2 regions of the Corynebacterium accolens genome follow, and region 1 is predicted to be linked to the other one. Evidence: predicted binding sites of a transcription regulator. Region 1 holds the regulator's gene; the other holds the start of a gene.
The links. The regulator LexA, encoded in region 1, represses DNA repair genes until DNA is damaged. The targets are predictions, from matches to a motif close to CGAACANNTGTTCG.
Positions count from the first base shown of each region.

Region 2: CACC_RS08080 (SAV_6107 family HEPN domain-containing protein) is a predicted target of LexA. The motif match lies at 3,995-4,008, and genes of this name have one in related genera.

Region 1 covers NZ_CP046605.1:1,490,525-1,498,178, forward strand. Annotated here, with positions in the region: gene hrpA (ATP-dependent RNA helicase HrpA) at 1-2,103, shown strand, start outside; gene nrdR (transcriptional regulator NrdR) at 2,296-2,754, opposite strand; gene CACC_RS07155 (hypothetical protein) at 2,962-3,366, opposite strand; gene lexA (transcriptional repressor LexA) at 3,620-4,330, shown strand; gene CACC_RS07165 (DeoR/GlpR family DNA-binding transcription regulator) at 4,814-5,596, shown strand; gene ptsP (phosphoenolpyruvate--protein phosphotransferase) at 5,666-7,354, opposite strand; gene CACC_RS07175 (1-phosphofructokinase family hexose kinase) at 7,564-7,654, shown strand, end outside.
Region 2 covers NZ_CP046605.1:1,689,685-1,697,338, reverse strand. Annotated here, with positions in the region: gene CACC_RS08105 (protein kinase domain-containing protein) at 1-259, opposite strand, end outside; gene CACC_RS08100 (Rv2175c family DNA-binding protein) at 270-674, shown strand; gene CACC_RS08095 (alpha-(1->6)-mannopyranosyltransferase A) at 643-2,166, opposite strand; gene CACC_RS08090 (polyprenyl synthetase family protein) at 2,175-3,254, opposite strand; gene CACC_RS08085 (GNAT family N-acetyltransferase) at 3,306-3,860, opposite strand; gene CACC_RS08080 (SAV_6107 family HEPN domain-containing protein) at 4,096-4,539, shown strand; gene CACC_RS08075 (DUF3040 domain-containing protein) at 4,670-5,071, shown strand; gene mraZ (division/cell wall cluster transcriptional repressor MraZ) at 5,512-5,946, shown strand; gene rsmH (16S rRNA (cytosine(1402)-N(4))-methyltransferase RsmH) at 6,115-7,155, shown strand; gene ftsL (cell division protein FtsL) at 7,218-7,654, shown strand, end outside.

The DNA.
Region 1 (7,654 bases):
GTCCGCCAGCTCAAAGACGTCTCCAAGCAGCTGGGGTGGGATTACCAAGAAGGCACCGAACGCCGCTCCGACGATATTCACATCGCGCTGCTATCCGGCCTGCTGTCCAATATCGGCGCCCGCGATGGAAATTCCAAGGAGTTCCACGGCGCGCGCAATACCCGCTTCCTTGTCTTTCCAGGCTCCGCCTTGGCCAAAAAGCCGCCCGAGTTCGTCATGGCGGCAGAGCTCGTCGAAACCTCCCGGCTCTGGGCCCGCGACGTTGCCGCCATCGATCCGGCGTGGGTGGAAAAACTCGGCGCCGACCTGCTCAAGCACAACTATTCCGATCCCACGTGGTCCCGCAAGCGCGCGGCCGCCATCGCGCACCAGAAGTCCACGCTCTACGGCGTGCCCATCGTCGCGGATCGCACCGTGCCCTATCACCGAGTGGACCCCGTCGCTGCGCGCGATATGTTCATCCGCAATGCGCTTATCGCCGGCGAGTGGAATGCGCACCACGAATTCCTCAAGGCAAACGCGCAGGCCCTTGATGAGGCCGCCGAATACGAGGAAAAGGCCCGCCGCCGCGGCCTCATCGTGGATGAGGATACCCTCTTTGATTTCTATGACCAGCGCATTCCAGACAAGGTCACCACAGGCCGTCATTTCGATTCTTGGTGGAAGAAAAAGCGCCGCCAAGAACCCGATCTACTGAATTTCGATCCAGCCACGCTTGTCGATGACTCCCACGACGTCACCGAAGTCTCCTTCCCCGATCACTGGCGCAAGGGCTCCATCGATTACGAGCTGGCCTATAAATTCGAACCCGGCGACCCGCTCGATGGCGTCACCGTTATGGTTCCTGTGCCCATGCTTGCCGGGCTTGATACCGAAGGCTTCGATTGGCTCGTCCCCGGCCTGCGATTCGAGCTCGTCAACGAGCTTATTCGTTCCCTTCCCAAGGCCCTGCGGCGCACCGTCGTGCCCGCCCCGGAATTTGCCGAGCGCGCCATGGAACGCCTCACCCCCTTCGAAGGCCCCCTTACCCAGCAGCTTGCCGATGTCCTGCGCGAGCTCGGCGGCCACGGCATCAACGCCTCCGACTTCCAACCGGACAAGCTGCCGGATCATTTGCGGATGAACTACGCGGCCATCGACAAGCGTGGCACCATCATCGATTCCGATAGGGACCTTGCCGCCCTGCGCGAGCGCCAGGCCGGCCACATTAAATCGTCCGTCTCGCGGGTAAGCCGCACCGCCGAATCCACCGCGGTCAGCGAATGGACCGACGATACCCTCGGCACCGTTGACGAGACCGTCACCACCACCGTCGACGGCCACGAAGTCACCGCCTACCCAGCGCTGGTGGCCACCAAGGAAGGCGTTGAGCTTAAGGTTCATCCCACCAAGGCGGCTGCCGATGCCGCCATGGTCACCACCACCCTCACGCTTTTGATGCGCGAGATTTCCGTCTCGACCGCGCAAATGGTCAAGGGGCTTCCCCTGCAGCAGCGCGTCGCCGTGGATTCTTATCCGCATGGCGGCGCCGACGGCCTGGTCAATGACGCCCGCGTAGCGGCAATCCGCGACCTCATGCTCGAGGCCGGCGGCCCCGTGCGCTCGCCAGAGGCATTTTCCGAGCTCAAGGATACCGTGAAACCGCAGGTTCCCGGCCGCGTGCGGCAATCAATCGTCTCGATCGCGCCTGGCTTGGCTGAGTACTCCAACCTCCGCGCCGAACTTTCCCAGTGGGACGGTCCCGCCATCGACGATATGGAAAAGCAACTCGCGTTCCTTCTTCCGCCGAATGCCATCACCGTGCACGGGTCCGCACACCTGCGACACCTTCCCCGCTACATCCAGGCAATGCGGATCCGTCTGGAGGACATGTCGCTCGATCCGGATCGCGATGCCGACCGCCAGGCCGAGGTCGATAACGCCAAGGCCTACCTGGCAAACCGCCTCCGAAACCTCCCCGCGGGCCGCGAAAAGACACGCGAGGTCAAGGACATCCACTGGATGATCGAGGAATTGCGGGTCTCGCTCTTTGCCCAGCGCCTCGGCACGGCGCACGCGGTGTCCCTGCGGAGGATCCAAAAGGCAGTGGATAAATTGCGCTAGTCACCCCAACCTCACGTTCCCGCCGCCCGGCCGGCCATACCTAAGCTAAAAATCTGCTTACTCGGCCGCCGGCGGCGTAAACATTGGGCAGGCCCTAACGAAACGATGCACCCAAAAGGCCAGTTAAGACTGCTTCGATCCTGCGCAGGAACGGCTGTATAACTGCTGAGAAATCGTCCTACACTGCGCAGTTTAAAGGTCCCCGCGATCGCGGCGCCGCATCAAACGAATCTCCGATTCAAAGTCATCCGCGCTCTCGAATGATTTATACACCGAGGCAAAGCGCAGATATGCAACCTCGTCTAGGTCACGCAGCGGCTCAAGGATCGCTAGCCCGATTTCGTTGGCGTTTACCTGCGAGGACCCGTGCCCCCGCACCGTTTCCTCAACCTCTTGGGCCAACTTTTTTAAGGCATCATCGCTAACGTCGCGACCCTGGCATGCGCGCCTAACCCCCCGAATGAGTTTATCCCGGCTAAATGGCTCAGCGAGGCCATTTCTCTTAACAACCAGCAGTACGGCCTTTTCCACAGTGGTGAAGCGTCCCTTACAGGAAGCACACTCCCGCCGGCGCCGTATCGATGCGCCGGCATCAACCACGCGCGAGTCAATAACGCGGGATTGTTCGTTATGGCAAAACGGGCAGTACACACTAGTCCTTTCGCTAATTTAGCTTCTCGGTTTAGTTTACCTCCCACGGCCAAGCCAAAAACCTGACACCATTGCGCCAGACTCCTCCTACTCGAGTGCCTGTCTCCGTGAAGCAAGCGGGCCTTATCTGCGGCCGGGAAGACAAGCTGCTGCCTAAAAGGCTCTAAGCCTTAAACCCCCGAAGTGCCTGCTTTTGTACACGCAGCACTACTGTCCGATCGCTGCTTCTACTTGCTGTACCGAAGCGCCAGGATCAGTCGGCGTTTCAGCGCTCGTACCCATCAGCCCGCCGGCAACCGTGCCGAAAAATACGGCAGCACCAAATACTGCACCGAGGAGGTAATTCTTGCGCGAACTATGCGCATCGTCTTCTTCCATCGGCCTGTTCGCGAAATCAGGTAAGGAACGTTCATCAGTCCACGTATTCGAATAACCTTCACGGTTCGTTCGATATACGGAATTTAAAGTCCTGATTTCCCCCTTTTCGGAAGGAGAATGCTGCACGCCCCAGCTTTGATCATCAATATCCCAAATAGCGGCTGAAGGGACGATCTGTGGACGTGCCGCGCGCTGTTTGACCATGTTATTGCGAGAGTGAAGTAGTTGAGACATTGCTTTCCTTTCGACGACCGCCGTAAGTCTAAAGCGGCCCCTTGACACAACAAGAGCTCAATGTCGCTCCTGTGTTCGAGATTGTTTCTATGTTCGATTTATAGCACCACTTCGAAAACCTGTCCAGTTTTTCGCGTAAATCTCGAACGCTTGTACTTTTCGTGCTACAAATGAGTTATGGCACGCAGGTGTCACCCAGTCCCTTTTCAAGCTATGAACGCAGAACCTCAGACCCCTTAGCTAGGAGCCGCACATGGGCCGCAAGAAAGCAAGCACCGCAAAGAACGATTACGCCTCCCTTTCCGAAAGGCAACGCCGCATCCTTAACGTCATCAGCGATGCAGTGATGCTCCGCGGTTACCCGCCCAGCATCCGCGAAATTGGTGACGCCGCCGGCCTGCAATCCACCTCGTCCGTGGCCTATCAGCTCAAGCAACTGGAGGAAAAGGGCTTCTTGCGCCGCGATCCCAATAAACCCCGCGCGGTCGACGTACGCCACCTCAACACTGACGACGCCGAAAAGAAGCCGGGCCGCAAGGCTAAGGACGTCCCCGATACCTCTGCCCGCGGCCCTGAAGAGTCTGCCGCCGTAGCTTATATTCCCGTCGTTGGCCGCATCGCCGCCGGTGCACCAATCACTGCAGAGGAAAATATCGACACGTATTTCCCCATGCCAGACGAGGTCGTCGGCGGAGGAGAGCTTTATATGCTGCAGGTCGTGGGCGATTCCATGCAGGATGCCGGCATCCTCAACGGCGACTGGGTCATCATCCGGTCGCAATCGGTGGCTGAGGAAGGCGAGTTTGTCGCCGCGCTTCTCGATGGCTCCGAGGCCACCGTCAAGGAATTCCACCGCGATTCCTCTGGCGTATGGCTCCTTCCGCACAACGATGCCTATCCGCCCATCAACGGCGATGATGCGGAAATTATGGGCAAGGTAGTATCCGTCTTCCGCAAACTCTAGGCCCCGGCCAGCTACTTTAACCAAGCCGCACGCGGGTGTTCGCCTGCGGTTGTTGTCGCCGCCGACACTCTGCGCCCGCTTTCTTGAAACCCGCTCTTTGCACTTCGTACGCTGCCCTGTTCCCCGCATAGGGAGCAGGGCCATACGAGTTTTAACGCATTCCACGCCTTTCTACCTCGCAATCGCGCCCCAAAAAGCCAACTTAAGCGCGCGGGGTTTATTGAGAAAGCACCCCCGAAATAACGGATCCGTAAGTTAAGCGCTACTAGGGTTGGCTTTCAACTAGGGCAAATAAAGCTGACTGACCTGCGGCTTTTATCCCAAACCAGACAACAGCGCACACCTTAATTTTTGTTTTCGTCCGATTACCGCCGAATTTTGACACAATGGAGGGAGAAATCCCACATCAGTTAGCTTTCACCGAGCGCCTGCATTCGCAGATGGAGTAACCGCCCGGCCGAAGGCGAGGAGCAAGGAGGGTCCGTGTACGCAGAGGAGCGACGCCGCCAGATCGCGTCCCAAACTGCAGTTGAGGGTCGCGTTAACGTAACCGATTTATCAGAGCGTTTCGAGGTGACTGCTGAAACCATTCGGCGCGACCTAGCCGTACTGGATCGTGAGGGCGTTGTCCACCGCGTTCACGGCGGCGCCGTGGCTTCGCAAGCCTTCCAGACCGCGGAGCTCACCCTCGATACCCGCCAGCGTTCCGCATCTGGGGCCAAGGCCGCCATCGCGCACGCCGCGCTCGACTTCCTTCCCCCTGGCGGCGGCAGCATATTCCTGGACGCCGGCACCACGATTAATACCTTTGCCGAGCTCATTAGCCAACAATACCCGCAGGCGCAGTTCAATATCGTCTCCAATAGCCTGCCCATCGCACTGTCGCTAGCCAATAGCGGCGTTCCCGATGTCCAGCTCCTCGGCGGGACCGTACGCGCTATCACCCAGGCCGTCGTCGGCGATACCGCCCTGCGCACCATGGCGCTCATGCGCGCCGATGTCGCCTTCATCGGTACCAATGCGTTGACCCTCGATCACGGCTTGTCGACAGCCGATTCCCAAGAAGCAGCCATCAAATCCGCCTTCGTCACGAATGCCCACAAGGTCGTGGTCATGTGTGATTCCAGCAAATTGGGCAACGACTACCTGGTGAGCTTCGCCTCCATTGCAGATATCGATGTCGTCATCACCGATTCCGGCGCGCCGGAATCCTTCGTCGATGCCCTGCGCGAGCGAGAGATCGATGTCGTGCTCGCCAGCGAATAGCTCCAGCATGCGCACGACTTCGCCCTCCCTACGTTGACATCTAGGCAGGGAGGGCGAACCCTTTTGCCGTTAGTTGAACTTTTCTATCTGCTCCATCGCTGCGGCGCGGGCGGCGGATGGGCCTTCGGAGTTGAGGGCGGCATCGGCAAGCTGTTGGCACTGGTCAAAGGTCAGCTCGGCCAATTGGGCACCAACGCCGGCGACTGCGGTCGATGCAGCAGACAAGGAGTTGACGCCTAGGCCGGTCAATACGCAGGCCAATAGCGGATCGGCCGCGGCCTCGCCGCACACGCCAACCGGTACGTTGTATTCGTGCCCCGCAATGCAGGTGTGCTGGATAAGCCGCAGCACGGCCGGCTGCCAGGGGTCGGTGAGGTACGCAAGCTGCGGTGACAGGCGGTCAGCGGCCATCGTGTACTGGGTGAGGTCATTGGTGCCGATGGATACGAAGTCCAGATGCGGCATGATCTTATCTGCCATCAGCGCTGCTGCGGGCACCTCAATCATCGCGCCCGCGGTCAGGCCGCGCTCCCGGCACAGCTCCGCAAACCACTGGGCTTCCTTCGACGTCGCCACCATCGGTGCCATGACCCAGGTTTCGGCATCGTCGCCGCGGGACTCCGCGGCCTGGGCGATGGCGTCCAACTGGCGCGTCAACAGGGACTCATTATCGCGGGCAATGCGCAGGCCGCGCACACCCAATGCCGGGTTCTCCTCAGAGGACAGCGTGGCATAAGAAATCGGCTTATCGGAGCCAGCATCCAAGGTGCGCACCACGACCTTGGAATCGGGGTAGGCGTTGAAGACCTTTCTGTAAATCTTTGCCTGCTCGTCAACGGAAGGCTCCTCGCTCGCGGACAGGAACGACAACTCCGTGCGGTAGAGGCCAATGCCCTCTGCCTGCGAGTCGGAAGCGATGCGGGCGGCGTTGCCATCGGCCACGTTAGCCAACAGCTGCACGCGGTGGCCATCCTTGGTTTGCGCCGGCCCAGTCCATTCGGCCACGCGGGCGGCGCGCTCGCGGTATTCCGCGACCGCCTTGGTGGATTCTTCCTCGTCCGCACCCAGCGTCACGGTTCCAAGCGCACCGTCGACGAAGACCAGCGTGCCGCTTTCAATCTCCCGCAGCTTATTTCCCACGGCGACGATGCACGGAATATCGAGCTGGCGGGCGATGATCGCGGTGTGGCTGGTGGGCCCGCCCAGCTCGGTAACGAGCGCGCGAATATGCGCGGTATCCAGGGTGGCGGTATCGGCGGGCGCGAGGTCATCGGCAAAAAGCACCGCTTGGCCCTCCACCATGGGCAAACCAGGCTCCTGCTCGCCGCGCAGCTGGGCGATGACGCGGTCGCGCACGTCCTTCAGATCGGTGGTGCGCTCGGCCATGACGCCGCCGGCCGCCTCAAACATGGTGACGAACTTATCCGTGGCTCCCACCGTGGCGAACTCGGCATTCTTGCCCGAGCGAATATTCTTGCGCACGGCCTTGTGCCACCCGCGGTCCTTGACCATGCCGGCGGTTGCGGTCAGCACTTCCGAGGCTTGGCCCTCGGCGGCTGCGGCGCGGTTTTCCAAGCGGCTGGCGACGACATCGACTGCCTCGAGGAAGCGATCGTATTCGGCTTCGCTGCTGGCCTCTTGGTCAATACTTCCTTCAGTGGGCAGGTCCGGGCGGGGGCGCACCCATACGGCTTCTGCATAGGCAACTCCAGCGACAACGCCGGTTCCTTTAACAGTGGACTGAAGCGTATTTTCCATGGCGATACTTCCTTCGAAGATAGCGGCTTATTTATTTCCAGATCATCACAAATCCAACAGAAATGCAATGTATGCCACACGGTTTCTATTGACTTTCCAACACAATCGGGCAAGAATAAACATTTACGGCGGGCTTAAGCGCGAGTTTCAACCGGACCGACTGCGTGTGGCCCCCAATATACGCACTCTGCGAAAGGGATAAGTTCTCGATGATCCTCACGCTCACCCCAAACCCAAGCATTGACGCCACCCTGGCGCTCAATCAGCAACTGACCTCAGGCGATGTCCACCGCGCCGCCA
Region 2 (7,654 bases), 200 kb from region 1:
TGGGCTCGCCGTCAGCGGAAAAATCATGAATGGCCACGAGGTTGGGGTGCTGCAACCGCGCCATCGCGCGGGCCTCGCGGGAAAAGCGCTTGATAAAAATCGGGTCATCGTCATAGCGCTCATCCATGACCTTTGCGGCCACTTGGCGGCCCAAGCGCATATCCACGCAGCGATAGACGGTAGACATACCGCCGCGGGCGATGGGGCGATCGATGCGGTAACGGTCTTCCAACACGTCACCAATTTCCAACCTAGTCATACCTCCCAGTATGGCCGATCCCCTAGGTCGCGTTAAAGTAGGTGGCGTGACTAACGCAGAAAACTCCCTGAATTCCTTATTGGCCGGCGAAGAGCTGCTCAGCATGCAGCAGGTGGCAGACAAGCTGGGCCTTCCCATCACCCGCGCCTATGACTTGCTCCAGGACCGCAAATTCATTGTCTGGGACTCGCCCGAAGGCAAGCGCGTGCCGCTGGCATTCTTCAATGACAAGGGGAGCATTGCCAAGCACGTCACGGGCGTTATCACCGTGCTTACCGATGGCGGCTATGACGACGAAGAGATCCTGCGCCACCTATTTACCGCAGATGACTCCCTGCCTGGCCGGCCCATCGACGCCCTGCACGGGCACCTGGCGCGCGAGGTTATTCGGCGGGCGCAGGCGTCTGCTTTTTAACCCAGCGCTTGGGGAGTTGAGGGCCTTTTTGGCTCACGCCATCGAACATCCATTGCGTTGCGGACCAGGACACAACGATGAGGCCAATGACCCAGAACCAGTTATAGAGCTGGTGGTTGCCGTCGCCGGAAAAGCTCAAGCTGATAAATAGCGCTACGCCGGAGGTAAACTTCAGCAGCCACAACGGCGGGCGGAAGGTGCCCATGAGCGTGAAGATGGAGGCGTAGTACCACGGCAGGGTCACCGAGTTGAAGACGAAGGCAACCTGGTAGGCCGCCGCGGTGCCCATAATGGCATCGCGGGCCGTGTGCCGGCTTAGCCACCACACGATGACCAACCCGATGAGCATGCACACCATCGCGATTGTGCGCAGGACGCCCAGGATGGCGTTATAGGATGCCTCCGGGTCAAAAATGTGGACCGCCGGGACGATGATGTCCGCGGCCAATGTCGGGCCCGCCAAGGGGTTAATCACCTTAGAATTGCCGCTGACCTGGGATAGCCAGCCCCATGAGGTGCCGGAGGCCCAGGTGATAAGCGCCACGGACGCGATGATTTCCACGGCAGCGATGAGCCCTGAGCAGACGAAAACCACCGCGGTGCGCGCCGCGGTAGAACCCTTGGGCGCGTAGCGGTGCAGCATCAGCCAGACGATGAAGGGGGCGGCAAAAATCGCGGTAGCCTTCATCGCCACCGCCGTGCCGACTAGCAGCAGCGCGGCGTGGAAGCGCTGGTGCAGCGCGGCCAAAAGCCCCAACGACACCAGGCCGACCATGAGGGATTCATTGTGCATGCCACCGATAAGGTGCAAGATGATGACTGGGTTGGCAACGCCGATCCACAGCGCGACCGCCGGATCCGCGCCGAGCTTTCGGGCGATCCGCGGGACCGTCCACGCAATAAGGACAAAGCCTGATAGCGAAAGCAGCTTATAGATGATGATGCCGACGGTGACATTATCGCCCACGACGGTGGTGACGATTTTGCCAATCCACAGGTGCAGCGGTCCATACGGGGTGGTGGTATTGCGCCAGTCTTGTGAGACCTCGAGCAGGAAGGGCCCGGGGTTGACGGCGGCGCCCTCGGTATAGGGGTCGAATCCATCGCGGACCATGGCGCCCTGCATGAGGTAGGAATACACGTCCCTGGAAGCCATAGGGCCGGCGAATAGCAGTGGGGTGACCCATGCGATAAGGATGCGTTGTAACTCGCGTACCCCTCCCTCCGGGCGCGGGTGTTTAAGCTGCTTGCGAATAATCATGCGCCCGGCAAGCACCCAGGCGGCGGCGAGGAGGAAAATGCCCACCCAATACAGCACCAACCCGAGGTTGCGCCCGTGACCATACGATAAGAATCCGATATTGAGCGCTTCGAGCACGCCGCCGCGGTTGCGGGTTGAGCCGCCAGAAAAAGACGAGAAAAGGAGCACGCACGAGGCCACGAGGCCCAGCGGGAGTGCGCGGGGGACTGGCAAGGAGTAGGTTTTGGCCACGGTGATACCTACTTTTGGCGCGTCGTCGCCTGAATGGCTAGGTGTTCTAGCGTTTCGGTGATCTGCGGATCCACATTCGCCGCACGCAGATGGGCCAACCCGGATTCCGTCAACGCGGTAATGCGGCGCTCAATCTCATCAGGGGCGCCGGAATCCGCAATGATTTGGGACAGGCGCAGCAAGTCCTGCGTATCGGAGGTGCGGCCGATGAATTTCCGCAGAGTAGCGGCGGCGCTGGGGTCGCGTTCATCGGCGCGCTGTAGCGCTAAGGCAAGAAGCTCCGTGCGCTTGCCCTCTCGCAGATCGTCGCCGGCGGGCTTGCCCGTAATTTCGGGATCCCCAAAGACCCCCAGTTGGTCATCGCGGAGCTGATACGCGATGCCGATATCGTGCCCATAGCCGCGGAAAGCCGAGATTAGTTGATCGCTTGCCCCCGCGATGGCAGCGCCCAAATGCAGGGGCCGTTCGATGGTATAGGCGGCGGTTTTATAGCGGTTGACGGAATTGCTCAGCGCCACCGATTCCGAACCGGCTGCCTCGAGGGAAATATCGAGCAATTGGCCGCCCAAGACCTCGGTGCGCATTCCCCGCCAGGGATCGCGCGCACGCTGCAAAGCCTCTGGGCTGAGCCCAGAATCCTGAAACATATCCTCGGCGTAGACCAGCGCAAAATCGCCCACCAAGATGGCCACGGACGTGCCAAAGAATTCCGGATCCCCTAAGAAATCGGATTCCCGGTGAAGGCGCTCTGCTTCCCGATGCACCGTCGGTTTCCCACGCCTCGTATTCGACGCGTCAATGATGTCATCGTGGATAAGCGCGCAGGCTTGGATGAACTCCAGCGAGGATGCCGCGCGCAGCATCGCCTCTGGGGATTCCGAACCACGGCCGGCGGCGAGGTAGCCCGCCCACGCATACATGGGGCGCACCCTTTTCCCGCCATCGAGGACGAATGATTCCAAAAAGCTCATAGCGGTACTGACCGGGGCGCCGATTTCTGCCACGTGATCCCGGCGCTGGTCCAAGAAGATGGCCAGTTTTTCGCGCACCGCGCCGGGGATATCCGCAAGCTCAGGAATATTCGTCATAGTCACACCTCCACACGATACCGCCTTGGGCCGAGAAGAAATAACACAGGTTTATAGCGGCAGGACCACTCCCAAAATGGCAAAGGGTCGGGGATCCGCGGGGTAGCGATGGTGGCGCACGACATCAAAGAAGCCCACAGACCGGTAGAGGCGAAAAGCCCCGTTGGCTTCCTGTGGTGCTTCCGGCGTTGACAATAAGGCAAATCGGGCAGGGATATTCCATAAGAGCCCTTCGAGTAGCTGCTTACCTAAACCGTGGCCTTGAAAAGACGGCAGCACGTGCACTTCAGCCACCTCAAAATAGCTGCGCAGCATGCCCCATTCGGACTCAGTTGGCCCGCCGTTGCGGCGCAGGGCGCGGCGCAGCTCGGAATCCCACCAAGTATCTGGTGAGCCCAAAAATCCATAGGCCACTCCCACGACGCCGTTGTCATGCGCAGCAATAAGCGCTGTAAACCCGGGCCGCATGGAATCCGCCCGCCAATTGTCCACGCTGCGCGAAAACGTGACCGGGTCATATCCCATGGCCTCGATGTAGATCTCCACGAGTTGGGGAGCCAGCATAGAGAACTCTTGCGGGGTTAAGCGGCGGATTTCGAAACTCACGGTATCTATCACACCAGATACGCATGTCCACCGGCGGACAAGGGTGGGGGCGGGGTTATTCCATCGAGCCCTAAGGGATTTCGAACTGTGTTCGATTTGTAGGCAGTTATGACTGGTAAAACTCTTGAGTAATTCGAACAGGTGAACTAGACTAGGGGGTGGATGTCCGGTTGGCTGCTTAAAGTGAGCGGCAATCGAACACGGTTAGTTATTAGCGCAGTACAGGAGAAAAACAATGGCACAGATTATTTCGGCAACGCAGTCCCGCTCTACCGGTCGCTTTGCTGGCAAGCAGGGCGCGAAGCGGGCCCACTTTCTTTTCCAGGCTCGCGAGCTTCTGGATCGGGCGAGGGGATATGCGGCGGATGGTCGCTTTGACCAGGCGCTGGAGGTGGCTTATCAGTCCGCATTGCGTACGGCGGGTGCGCGAGTAGCTGTATCGGTGGTCTCTCGCCGCCGGCGTCTGCCAACGAGCGCGTGGGACCGCTTGGCTTTGGTGGGGGCCGAGGAAAAGCAGTGGGCCGAGGCTTTTAAGTCCTACTCTCGTACCCGTGCCCGGGTGGCGTCTGGCTTGGATGCAACGCCGGATGAGGAATATGTCTACGGGTTAATGCAGCAGGCGGCGCAATTTTTAGATGAGAGTGAAGCCGAGACGATTCTGGGATCCTTTGCGGCATAGCAGCAGCATAGCGGCGCCATAATCACTGTTGAGGGGAATAACTACCTTTTGGGGAACATACTGGTTACTCTGGACGTTAGTATTGGTAGAAGATATATCGGCCGAAGCCCAGTCCCTAGTTGGAGGAATAGTGTCTCTTTCTGAGCAGGAGCAACGCACGCTCCGTGAAATAGAGGAATCGTTATTAGCGGACGATCCTAAATTTGGCGCTTCTGTGTCTGAATCTACCTCGATCGGCGGTTCCGGCGGCGCAGTTACGCTGCGTGGGATTGCGCTCATCGTGGTTGGTCTGTGCATGCTTGTTGGCGGCGTGGCCTTGGCGCAGCAAAGCTTGTGGTTTATTGCGTTGTCCATCGCCGGGTTCTTAGTCATGTTCGCTTCCGGCGTGTGGATGCTCCGGGGCGATCGGCCTGCTGGTGGCGGAAAGAAAAAGTCCACCAATGGGCGGTCAAAGAAGGCAGCCTCGTCTCGTAATAGTGGGGTAGGCAGCAAGCTGGAAGAAAACTTCCGTCGGCGCTTTGAAGAAAGCTAGCCGCGAACTTTCCATTTCCCCAGTCACCAGGAAGGGTGGCTGGGGATTTTTTACGCCTTACCAAAATTCCCCACTTTGCCCCACCTTCTGACCAAAACCGCGGCGCGGTGGGGGATTGTGGGTGGTAGAGGACAGTAGCAGGTCCAATATGCAGGCATTGCGCTGTAAGTGATGTATGAGGTGGGGCGATCTTGATGTTGTAAGTGGGGCTAAAGGGGTGGATTTTCGGGGTTGTCAAGGTGGGGCGCGGGATTTCTTCCCACCGGAAAAACACCCTTTTAACTGCGCATACTTTTTGTGTTGCTGAGAATATGGCGATTTAAGTGGGGCATGTGGGGGAAAGTGGGGTAGAGTGGGGCGCAGCGGAGGAATGGGGTTGAAAAACTCTCTTCTGACGTGAGGGAATCCGGAGTTGTCGAGTGAGGAAGGTGGACGCCGGGATGTTTCTCGGAACCTACACTCCGAAACTTGATGACAAAGGGCGCTTAACGCTTCCTGCAAAATTTCGCGACGAGCTCGCCGGTGGCCTGATGGTTACCAAGGGGCAGGACCATTCTTTGGCCGTGTACCCGCGCGAAGAGTTCGCCGAACGCGCACGGAAGGCTGCGGCGGTTTCTCGAACCAATCCGGAAGCGCGCGCTTTCATTCGTAACTTGGCTGCAAGTGCGGACGAACAGCGGCCCGACGGGCATGGTCGCATCACCTTGTCCGCAGGCCACCGTGAGTACGCGGGTTTGTCCAAAGAGTGCGTGGTGGTTGGCTCGGTAGATTTCCTCGAAATTTGGGATGCAGCCGCGTGGGCTGAGTATCAATCGCAAACTGAAGATGCTTATTCGGCAGCAGATGCCGATGACGTACTTGCGGGCTTGCTGTAAGCGCCCGCATCTCGAGTGCGTGTAAGGACTCTGTCCGAGGCGGATGATTCTGGTGTACTTCCCCGATATCAGAAACCTGCCTCGGACAGGGCCCTATATGCACTCGTCGTGCTTTCCACGATAGGAAGTCCTGCACAGCGGAAATCAGAAAGGGGGACGCGGGGAGACATGGCTACAACTAACCTTAATTACGATGTGGCGGATAACCACGGCCATGTGCCGGTCATGCGCGAGCGCATGGCGGAGCTCCTGCGCCCCGGGGTAGAGGCTGCGGGCTCGCAGGCTGTGCTTGTCGATGCCACCTTAGGTGCCGGCGGCCACAGCGAGTACTTCCTCCAGACCTTTCCGCAGGCACGCGTTATCGGTGTGGACCGCGATGAGCAGGCATTGCAGAATGCTTCGGCGAGGCTAGAGCCCTTCAGCCCGCGTTTTTGCGCGGTCAATGCACGCTTCGATGAGCTGGGTACCGCGATTGCCCAGGGCGAGGGCGATATCTTTGATGCTGCCCGCGCCCACGGTATTGCGGGAGCCCTCTTCGATTTGGGCGTTTCTTCCATGCAGCTGGATCAGGCAGAGCGCGGCTTTGCCTATAAGACGGACGCACCGCTGGATATGCGGATGGATCCGAGCCATGGACTTACCGCCGCTGATGTGCTCAATACGTATTCGCACGGGGACTTGGCGCGGATTCTCAAGACCTATGGTGACGAGCGTTTCGCGGGAAAGATTGCCTCCGCCGTGCTCAAGGAGCGCGAGAAGGAACCGTTTAGCACCTCGGGCCGCCTGGTGGAGCTTCTTTACTCGACCATCCCGGCGGCAACGCGACGCACGGGTGGACACCCGGCAAAGCGCACGTTCCAGGCGCTGCGGGTAGAGGTCAACCGCGAGTTGGAGGCCATTGAAAATGTGCTTCCCGTAATCACCAGTGCGCTTTCCATTGGGGCGCGCGCGGTTTTTATGAGCTACCAGTCTTTAGAAGACCGCCTCGTAAAGGCAGCATTCAAGGACCTTTCTACGTCCACCACGCCTGCTGGCTTGCCGATGGACCTGCCGGGCACCGCACCGGAATTCGCCACGGTCACCCGCGGAGCCGAAAAGGCATCCGCGGCGGAGGTAGAAGAAAATTCCCGCGCCGCGTCGGTGCGCGTGCGTGCCCTTGAACGTCTTGAAGGCACGCCAGAATTTTTACCACCGGGAGGCAAGAAATGAGCACCATCCCACGCCGAAACCAGCACATAACGGACAGCCGCGACAGAGAGGCCACTCGCAGCATGGGCGCCAGCCGAGACTTCACCACCGGAATCGACACAGGAGCGCCTACCGCTGTGCGCGAGCGCACCGCCACTAGGGCTACCGGGAACACGGCGCGGCGGACGGCTCCTAGCCGTACCCGGGTTCCGCACCGCGGGGCGAAGCGGCTTGGCTCGAAGCAGGTCGTCAGCTTCCGCGGACGGCGGGTGCAACAGCAGACGAAGCAGAATAATGCTTTTACCCGCGTTGCAGTCTTGGCCGTTACCTTGGTCATCGGCGGGGTAGCGCTGGCCATGTGGCTATCTGGTTTGTCCACCTCGCAGACGTTTAAAATTCAGCAGCTGACGGTGCAGGAATCGCAGTTGGATAACCAGATCGAGTCGCTCAACCGAGACGCAGAAAACTTAAGCTCCTCGGCGGATATTGCCCGCCGCGCGGATGAATTGGGCATGGCCGT